Linked DNA regions of Spirosoma rhododendri. The protein of the gene in region 1 binds, or shares a complex with, the protein of each later gene. Links are inferred from orthologs where the notes say so. Each region holds a gene or a part of one and is shown in the gene's direction. Other genes may lie near its edges.

Evidence for each region.
Region 2: the proteins of accD (region 1) and accB are in contact, whole or in part, in a solved structure (PDB 8UXZ), measured with the Escherichia coli proteins. The link is inferred for Spirosoma rhododendri from one-to-one orthologs.

Annotation. Positions count from the first base shown.
Region 1 is NZ_CP051677.1:2,224,826-2,229,255, forward strand. What follows is about bases 1-2,736. They hold accD (acetyl-CoA carboxylase, carboxyltransferase subunit beta), read left to right. Parts: upstream 1-815; coding sequence 816-1,658; downstream 1,659-2,736. Other genes in these bases: ftsZ (cell division protein FtsZ), read left to right, coding at 1-628; HH216_RS09405 (T9SS type A sorting domain-containing protein), read right to left, coding at 1,697-2,736. Outside these bases: more of HH216_RS09405, read right to left, coding at 2,737-2,806; HH216_RS09410 (enoyl-CoA hydratase/isomerase family protein), read left to right, coding at 2,915-3,748; HH216_RS09415 (nuclear transport factor 2 family protein), read right to left, coding at 3,734-4,198.
Region 2 is NZ_CP051677.1:1,769,314-1,775,444, forward strand. Bases 1,997-4,739 are described here. They hold accB (acetyl-CoA carboxylase biotin carboxyl carrier protein), read left to right. Parts: upstream 1,997-2,990; coding sequence 2,991-3,488; downstream 3,489-4,739. Other genes in these bases: HH216_RS07300 (beta-ketoacyl-ACP synthase III), read left to right, coding at 1,997-2,107; efp (elongation factor P), read left to right, coding at 2,349-2,912; accC (acetyl-CoA carboxylase biotin carboxylase subunit), read left to right, coding at 3,585-4,739. Outside these bases: phosphate acyltransferase PlsX, read left to right, coding at 118-1,059; more of HH216_RS07300, read left to right, coding at 1,124-1,996; more of accC, read left to right, coding at 4,740-4,931. UniProt on the Escherichia coli protein: This protein is a component of the acetyl coenzyme A carboxylase complex; first, biotin carboxylase catalyzes the carboxylation of the carrier protein and then the transcarboxylase transfers the carboxyl group to form malonyl-CoA.

The DNA of each region.
Region 1 (4,430 bases):
GTTCGTCTGGGAGCAAACGGCCATCAACCAGCACGTTTCCGACCGGATTCAGGCGCAGGCCCGAATGATGAAAGTGGGTGCTATCACCGACAATTCACTGGGCGATAAACTGCGGGTTACGATTATTGCCGCTGGTTTCGGGCCAACGACTGACCTGGGTGAAATTCTGAAAGGAACGCCCGGCGACCTGCGCGATCCCGAGCCGGAAGTGGCAATCGTGGAAGAGGAGCCGCTTGTGGAAGAGCCGACGGCCGAAGCAGAAGAAGAGTCGACCGTCGAAGAAAAACGGGAGCCGGTTAGTGTGTACGATGATGAGCCCGAGCCGGTATCGCTGCGTGGGAGCCGTGATCGGGTACCAACCGACCGTACTGGCGACTCGCTCGGCGTGGGTGAAAGTAACAAGCATCTGCTTTCCGATGATGGCCGGCACTCAATTTCGGAGGAACCCGCTGATCGATCAGACGATGCCGAACTGATTCGTAAGACCATTGAAGCCTTCATGCGGGGACCGGTGATGGACATGGAACGGCCTACTTTCGAGCGTAATCATCACATTCTGTACGAAAGACCGTCGCTGCCCGACGACGAGTTTGTCAGATCAAATCTGAACAGCGTCCGGCACGATTAACAGCCGCAGTAGATATGCCAAAAGGGGCTTCCGGTCAGGAAGCCCCTTTTTTGATTGTCAGCATCAGGTTATCGGTAGATCAACAGCTTGTGGGCTTGGGCTTGCCAAACCGGTCGGGATTCTTTGTACCTTTGTCGCTTATTTATGCTGACCGCCTGTAGCGAGTCTGTTAACTGTTACTGTTGCTATGTCCTGGTTCGTCCGAAAAGATAAAGGAATTCAAACCCCCACCGAACTGAAACGGGAAGCCCCCGACGGGTTGTGGTACCAGTGCCCAAACTGCAAAAAAGCCATGCAGACGCGGGAGCACAAACTCAACGCGTATACCTGCATTCACTGCAACTACCACGAGAAAGTTGGGTCGGAAGCGTATTTCTCCATCCTGTTCGACGATAATGACTTCGTTGAACTCGATGCGACGATGATATCGGGTGATCCGCTCAATTTCGTCGACACGAAAGCCTACCCCGACCGTATCCGGGCAACGATCGCCAAGACAGGCCTGCGCGACGCCGTTCGGACGGCCTACGGACCGATGAATGGCGAAATCGTGACAATGGCTGTGATGGACTTTTCGTTTATCGGCGGGTCAATGGGGTCGGTCGTTGGGGAAAAGATAGCCCGCGCCATCGACCAGGCTATTAAAAACCGGACACCTTTTCTGATGATATCCCGGTCAGGCGGAGCCCGGATGATGGAAGCGGGTTTTTCGTTGATGCAAATGGCAAAGACGTCGGCCAAACTGGCGCTGCTGTCGAACGAAAAACTGCCTTACGTGTCGCTGCTGACCGACCCGACAACGGGTGGCGTTACGGCGTCGTATGCCATGCTGGGCGACTTCAACATCGCGGAACCTGAGGCACTAATTGGCTTTGCTGGGCCACGGGTTATCCGCGAAACCATCGGTAAAGATCTGCCCAAAGGCTTTCAGAGCGCTGAATTTGTGCTTGAACATGGATTTCTGGATTTCATCGTCGACCGCAAAGACCTGAAAGACCGGCTATCGACGCTGTTCAGCATGCTGAAATAAAAAGAAGATCGAATAGATAAAGGCCGGGCAACCGGCCTTTACTTTTTAACAACTTTCTCCATCAGAATACGACCGGCTATCTCGGCCCGGATCAGGTAGGTACCGGCTGACAGACTTCCCATGCCGATAACCTGCTCGTGCCGACGAACGGCGGTGCGGGAGCCAAGTCGGTGTATTTGCCGCCCACTGGTGTCGAACAGCTGCACAACCATGACGGATGGGGTGTTGCTCTGCACGACCACCTGCAAATTTTCTTCGACTGGATTGGGAAACACGCTGAGCTGCATGGATGCGTCGCGCAGTTCTTCCACCGCTGTTACGATGCCAGCCGTCGAAGCCGGTTCGTAGGCCGGGATGGTAACGGGCGTACCCGGCTGATCGACGGCAAACAGCGAAATCTCCTCCAGGGTCTGACTGATATTGATGCCGTTCCGGTATTCATTGATGTAAACGGCAATATCGTACTGCCCCTGCCGTGTGGGCGCGTTCCAGATCAGTTCGCCGGTGCGGCCATTCAGCACAAAAGTGCCTTGCTGAGTAACCTCGTTGGGAAAGAGATAACCACTGAGTATCGAACTGCTGCAACCGCCCGGAGTCACTGCGGTGAGGGGGCGGGTCAGTGAATACACCAGACTGTCGCCGTCGGCATCGGTGGCACGCAGGGAAATGACGGCCCGCTGATTGACGCCCACGCGAATGCCGCCGACCGGACTGGCGGCTACGGGTGTCTGATTGGTAAACGCGTTACTGATGATGAACGTGGTCGTCAATGCCAATAGGCTTGTAATTGACGATGGAATATTGAGCAGTCCCGAGCGATTCGTCAGCACCACGGTGGGCGTGTACGTGCCAGCACCGGGATACGTGTATGTCGTTTCAAAAAGCAGCGCCGTAGCAAGTCCGTCCGGGGCGGTTGTCGACTGACTCTTCCGATTGACTACCTGCGTCGTACCGTCGCCCAGGCAGAGCGACAACGACACCAGCTCGCGCGTTGCTACTGCCTGCGGATCAGCAAAAACTATCGTTGATATCGTGTACGTAAGCGCCTGACCGGGAACAGGCGCAACGCGAATATAACCGCCCGACAGGTGAGAGGCCTGCGCCTGAAAGCCTGCGAGCAACAAGAGAAGGTAAAGGCTATTCTTCACGAACTGGTGTACGGATTGGGTAACTCTACCTGAATAACTCGACTTAGGTTACCTTCGTATACGGCTGCTGGAATAGTTCGTAAGCGGTATTTTCTTGTACTTTAGGGTATGCTATACACGGCTCAACAAACGACTGATTTGCCCGAAACGGGCTTCCATTACCTGCTTACGTCCTTCAGTGGGCACGTCCTGACGATTACGCTGAACCGACCAGAAAAAAAGAATGCCCTGCACCCGCCCATGCTGGCTGAGATAGCGTTTGCCCTGACTCACGCGCAGCACAATCCGGCTGTCTGGCTGATTGTGCTGGCAGCAGCGGGGGATACGTTCTGCGCGGGCATGGATTTGAAAAGCCTGGCGACCGGCTCCAGCGAAACACCCGCTGTGCCCGAGCCCAGCGGCCCCGTTCGGCTGGGCGAACTGATGCAGCAACTTGACAAGCCAACGATTGCGCGGGTGCAGGGGGGCGTGTATGCCGGTGGCTTTCTGCTGGTGGCGGGTTGTACATATGCTGTCGCAGCCGAATCGGCGGTGTTTAGTTTGCCCGAAGTAAAACGGGGGCTGTTTCCGTTTCAGGTGCTCGCGCTACTGCTCGATCTTATGCCCGCCCGCAAAGCACTCGACCTTTGTCTGCGCGCACATACGCTCTCGGCCGCTGATGCCCAGACGATCGGATTAATAACCGATGTCGCGCCCCCGGACCAACTGGAAACAGCTGTTAATCAATTAGTAAACGAGTTGACGCAGTTTTCGCCAACGGCTATGCAGTTCGGCCTACGGGCGCGACGGCAGTTAAAAAGCCTGCCGTCGGAGCAACAGCAGGCCTATCTGTATGAGCAGTTTGTGCAGCTTCAGCAAACACCCGATGCGCAGGAAGGCATGGCGGCTTTTCTGGAAAAACGCCCACCAGTATGGTCGGGCGACGACTCAACGTTTCGGTAGATCGGGGCAATTCTCGGCTCGTCGGGTGTCGATGATGCCCTGAATCTGCCACGTGCCGTCTAGTTTGACAAGCGTAAAGGCGTTGACCCCGCAATGATCTTTCTGTCCCTGCCGATAGAAAACGTAGGGTGTCCAGGCGGTAGCCAGTTCGCCGTCGATTTTGATATCCATACTGGCCAGCCGCTCGTCGAGTAGCCCTGGTTTGGCCATACCAACACGACTGATAAAACTGCTGATTGGTGAATCGCTTATGCTGATGGTGCCCTGTTTATTCACGACCGTTTGCAGCCGGGCGTTGGGCGTGAAAACCGGTTTCAGCATCGCCGAGTCGGCTTTGATCATACCATCAAATAACTTGTTGATGGTGCCTCTAACCGCCGTTTCTTCGGTCGATTGAGCAAGCGCCGGCCCTGTAAACAGCAGGACTAATACGAATGGAGTAACTCTCATTGTGTGTTTCTGGATTGATTGCCCCGGTCGCGGAAGGCACGAATAACAACGATCAATATAGCCACGATGGGCAGGACCACTATCGTTGCTGCCAGTAAGATAAGTAGATATTCCTGCCCGCGCAGACCGAATAAGCCATACATAACGACCGCGAGGGCTGATGGAGCAGCGAGCAAGATAACTGAACAAAAACAAGTTCCAACCTTTACACCCTCGTTTGGTTGGGCTGCCC
Region 2 (6,131 bases), 450 kb from region 1 along the record:
TGACGTTCCTGCCGGGATGAACGCGAAATACTTTTTTATTGCCCATCACCTGCCTATTTTTACGCGGTTTAGTGAAAACGCTGGCCGTAGCTGGCAGAATACTTACTAGTAGAGTCGATGAAAATAGCAGTGGACGCCATGGGCGGTGATTTCGCCCCTGAAGCCATCGTTGAGGGGGTTGTAATGGCCGCTTCCGAGTTACCATCAAACGTCAGCATCGTTCTGATTGGCAGGCAGTCCGTTGTTGAGCCATTGCTTCTGAAACAGGGGGGCAACCATGCCGGACAGATCGAACTGGTCGATGCCAGCGAGGTGATCGACATGGGTGAACATCCGACCAAGGCACTGTCGCAGAAGCCCAATTCCAGCATTGGAGTTGGGTTTAAACTTTTGAAGGAAAAAGCCGTCGATGCCTTCTGTAGCGCCGGTAACACCGGGGCTATGCACGTCGGTGCGCTGTTCAGTATCAAATCGATTGAGGGCGTACTGCGGCCTTGTATCGCAGGCTTTGTGCCGCAGATAACCGGCGGGCACGCTGTGATGCTCGACATAGGAGCCAACGCCGATTGCAAGCCCGAAATGCTGGCCCAGTTTGGCGAAATTGGTTCGCTCTACGCCCAATACACGTTCGGTATCGATCGCCCGCGCGTGGCCCTGATGAACATTGGTTCGGAAGAACAGAAAGGGTCACTGATTGCGCAGGCGGCTCACCAGTTGCTGAAAGACAATAACCGGATCAATTTCATTGGTAACATGGAAGGTAACGAGTTTTTCGCTGGTAAGGCGGACGTTATCGTGGCCGATGGTTTCACCGGTAACGCGCTTTTCAAGCTGGGCGAATCGTTTTATACGATGGCCAGCAAGCGGAATATCAGCGACGAATTTCTCGACAAGACAAACTACGAATCAGTAGGCGGTAGCCCTATTCTGGGGGTAAACGGCAACGTAATTATCGCCCACGGTGTTTCCTCCCCACTAGCCATTAAAAACATGGTTGGGCTGGCGATCCGGCAGGTAGAAGCAAACGCATACGTCAAAATCGCACAGGCCATGAGCTAGTAGTTTGATCGCGTACACTCTTGTATGCGTTTGACTGCATCACCTACCCTCCCAAAACTGAATTATGAGTAAAGCGGCCATTACAGGAATTCACGGTTACGTACCCGATTACGTGCTGACCAATGCTGAACTGGAGCGGATGGTCGATACCAACGACGAGTGGATTACGTCCAGAACGGGCATTCGTGAGCGGCACATTCTGAAAGGTGAAGGTATGGGCTCTTCGCACATGGGAGCCAAAGCCGTACAGGGTCTCCTGGAGAAAACAAACACCCGGCCCGAAGACGTCGATCTGCTTATCTGTGCCACCACCACACCCGACTACGTATTTCCCTGCACGGCGAACCTGATCTGCGATATGGTCGGCATTCGTAATGTCGGTAGTTTCGACATTCAGGCTGCCTGTTCGGGGTTTGTTTATGCCCTGACAATCGGTTCGCAATTCATTGAAACGGGTAAGTACAAGAAGGTTATCGTCGTCGGAGCCGATAAGATGTCGTCTATCGTCGATTACACCGATCGGACGACCTGCATATTATTTGGCGACGGGGCCGGGGCCGTAATGCTCGAATCTAACGACGAAGGTCTTGGTATCATTGACTCGATTATCAAGTCAGACGGGGTAGGACAGAACCATTTGTTTCAAAAGGCGGGCGGGAGTCGCTACCCACCGACGCATGAGACCGTGGAAAAGCGCTGGCACTACGTCTATCAGGATGGTCCTTCGGTCTACCGGTTTGCGGTCAAGAACATGGCCGACGTGTCTGCTGAGATTATGGAGCGGAACAACCTGACCGGTGCCGATGTCGCCTGGTTAGTCCCGCATCAGGCCAATAAACGCATCATCGATGCTACGGCGCAACGTATGGGTATTGAGCCGGACCGGGTAATGATGACGATTCATAAGTACGGTAACACCACGGCGGCAACGATTCCGCTGTGCCTGGCCGAGTACGAATCGCAGCTTAAGAAAGGAGATAACCTGGTGTTGGCTGCTTTTGGTGGTGGCTTCACCTGGGGTGCCGCTTATGTTAAGTGGGCGTATTGATCCTGAACTGTGATTCGTTTGATTGCTTTGATGGACTTTGATTCAATAGAAATCAGCGAAATCAAAGTAATCAGCGTCAATCACAGTTCAAGATTATCTGAACTATGATTTTTATGATTTACTGATTGCACAGATTTTTCTTTTGAATCATAGTCCATCAGCGTAATCAACATTAATCACACGGGGCCGCCCGGCGGTTCAGGAAAGAATATAATTTCAGATAAATCATAGTACAACAATAATGGCAACGACCGCAGACATCCGCAACGGACTGGTCCTCAACTTCAACAACGACCTCTTTCAGATCACTGAATTTCAGCACGTAAAGCCCGGTAAAGGCGCGGCTTTCGTACGGACCAAACTGAAGAGCCTGACAACGGGACGGGTTATCGATAACACCTTCAACGCAGGCGTGTCGATCACTCCGGTACGGGTTGAACGGCGCAAATTCCAGTTCCTCTACAAAGACGAATCGGGTTACAACTTCATGGATCAGGAAACGTTCGATCAGATCAATCTGGACGAGAAAATCGTTGATGGTGCCGACCTGATGAAAGAAGGCCAGGAAGTCGAGATGCTGATCAACGCTGAAACTGAAACGCCCCTGTCGTGCGAGCTGCCGCCATTCGTTGAACTGGAAGTGACGTACGCCGAACCGGGTATCAAAGGCGATACGGCCAACAGCCCCAAGAAGCGGGTTGAGGTTGAGTCGGGTGCGAAAATCATGGTACCGCTCTTTATCGAGTCAGGCCAGAAAATTCGGGTTGACACCCGCACGCGGGATTATGTTGAACGGGTTAAGTAAGCCGTTTTTCAGCACATACACACACTGTCCAACTGCCGCCTGTTAACGTTTGACGATTCACTTTCCTGACAAAAACGCATGAGTACACAGGATATTCAACAACTTATCGACTTCATCTCTCAGTCGGGTCTCGACGAGGTAAACATTGAAACGAGCGATCTGAAGATCAACGTCAAACGCTATGGTGCGGGTGCTCCTGCTGCCCCAGCGGCTCCGGCCCCGACGATGGCTTCGCTCCCAACCGCTCCGGCACCTGTCGCTGCTCCGGCTGCCGCCCCCACGGCCGTTGCTCAGCCAGCCGCGCCTGTCGCTGCTGCACCGGCTGCCAATGCCGACTACATCACGATCAAGTCGCCGATGATCGGTACATTCTACCGGTCGTCAAGCCCCGACACGCCGATGTTCGTTGAAGTCGGTGATACGATCAGCGAGGGTAAAGTGGTGTGTATCGTTGAGGCCATGAAGTTGTTCAACGAAATCGAATCAGAGGTGTCGGGCCGTATTGTGAAGATACTGGTTGAGAATGCCACGCCGGTCGAATACGATCAGCCCCTGTTCCTGGTTGAACCGATCTAAAATAAAGAGCGAAAGAGTGAAAGAGTGAAAGAGTGGTTCCATGCAGGATACTCTTTCGCTCTTTCATTCTTTCGCTCTTTCACTCTTTAAACTGCCATGTTCAAGAAAATTCTGATCGCCAACCGGGGTGAGATCGCACTGCGGATCATCCGTACCTGTCGGGAGATGGGTATCAAAACGGTAGCTGTATATTCGACCGCCGACCGCGATAGTCTGCACGTACGTTTCGCCGATGAGGCCGTATGTATCGGGCCTCCGGTCAGCAAACAATCGTACCTGAGCATTCCGAGCATCATTTCGGCGGCTGAAGTGACGGGCGCGGATGCTATTCACCCCGGCTACGGCTTTCTGTCGGAAAATGCCGAATTCTCCCAAATCTGCGCCGACTACGGCATCAAGTTCATCGGTGCAACGGCCGAGCAGATCAACGGCATGGGCGACAAGGCAACAGCCAAGGCGACCATGAAGATGGCTGGTGTACCGGTCATTCCCGGTTCCGATGGCCTGCTGGAGTCGATTGAGCAGGGTAAGGAGCTGTCGGCTGAAATGGGCTATCCGGTCATCGTCAAGGCAACGGCTGGTGGTGGTGGTCGCGGGATGCGGATCATCCGCTCAGAAGCCGATTTCGAGAAAGCGTGGAACGATGCCCGGACCGAAGCCGGTGCCGCCTTTGGCAACGATGGTCTGTACCTAGAGAAGTTCGTTGAAGAACCCCGCCACATCGAGATTCAGATCGTTGGTGACCAGTACGGTAAAGTGTGCCACCTGTCGGAGCGCGACTGCTCAATTCAGCGTCGGCACCAAAAACTGGTCGAGGAAACGCCATCGCCGATCATTACGCCCGAACTGCGCGAGCAGATGGGTGCTGCGGCTATCAAAGGTGCGCAGGCTATCGGCTACGAAGGTGCCGGTACGGTCGAGTTTCTGGTCGACAAACACGGGAAGTTCTATTTCATGGAAATGAACACCCGGATTCAGGTCGAGCACCCGATTACGGAAGAGGTAACGGACTTTGACCTGATTAAAGAGCAAATCAAAGTAGCGGCTGGCGCGGAGATTTCGGGCCGAAACTATACACCGAAGCTGTACGCTATGGAATGCCGTATCAACGCCGAAGACCCCGGTAATGGCTTCCGTCCGTCGCCGGGTAAGATCACGGTGCTGCATATGCCCGGTGGTCATGGCGTGCGCGTCGACAGCCACGTGTACACCGGCTACACCATTCCACCGAACTACGACTCGATGATCGCCAAGCTGATCGTGTCGGGGCAGTCGCGGGAGGAAGTAGTGACGCGGATGAAGCGGGCCTTGCAGGAGTTCGTGATCGAAGGCATCAAAACCACGATTCCGTTCCACATCAAGCTCATGGACGATCCCGGTTTTCAGTCAGGACAGTTCACAACCGCTTTCCTCGAGACGTTCGATTTCTCGACACTAAAGTGAAAGAGTGAAAGACTGAAAGAGCGAAAGAGTGATCGTCTGCGTCAGCAACCATTCGCTCTTTCAGTCTTTCACTCTTTGAATGCGGTAAAAAAGGTGGGGTTTGGTGCTTTGGCATCCAAACCCCACCTTTTTTATGAATCACCTTGCCACGGCCGATTACCTTGTCTTTCTGACTTACTTCGTTATCGTCGTCGGCTATGGCTATTGGGTGTATCAGCGTCGGCGCAAGGCGGAAACGAACACTACCGACTTCTTTCTGGCCGAAGGATCGCTGACGTGGTGGGCTATCGGCGCGTCGCTGATTGCGTCGAACATATCAGCGGAGCATTTTATCGGCATGGCCGGGTCGGGCTTCGCGATGGGACTAGCCATCTCGTCGTATGAGTGGATCGCAGCCGGTACGCTGGTTATAGTAGCCGCGTTTTTCATTCCGATCTACCTGCGAAACCACATCTACACCATGCCACAGTTTCTGGCCCAGCGGTACAGCGACACGGTCAGCACGATTCTGGCCGTTTTCTGGCTAGTGGTCTACGTGGTGGTCAACCTTACATCGATTCTATTTCTGGGGGCAATGGCCATCGAGTCGCTGGCCGGTATTTCGTTCACTACTTGCACCGTCGGGCTGGCCCTGTTTGCCATTTTTATCACGCTGGGCGGCATGAAGGTGATTGGCTACACCGACGTCATTCAGGTGATCGTGCTGGTCATCGGCGGGCTGGTAGTAACGTATCTGGCTCTCGAACTGGTCGCTGATCGGAGTGGTACGGCGGGGGTGATGAACGGGCTGGCGCAGCTGCGCGACCGTGCCGATAGTCACTTCCACATGTACTTCGAGAAAGGACATCCGCACTACCTCGAATTGCCGGGACTGTCGTTGGTGCTGGGGGAATGTGGATCAACAACCTGTACTATTGGGGCTGTAATCAATACATCGTGCAGCGGGCGTTAGGGGCTGATTTGAAAACGGCCCGGAGCGGTATTCTCTTTGCCGCCTTTCTGAAGTTAATGATTCCGATCATCGCTGTTATTCCCGGCATTGCCGCGTTTGTGCTGTATCAGGAAGGGTCGTTCCGGGCAGCTATGACCGATGTGTCGGGTGTTGTCAAGCCCGACCATGCGTACCCGGTGCTGATGAATCTGTTGCCGATCGGTATGAAAGGGCTGGCCTTTGCCGCACTGACGGCCGCCGTAGTCGCG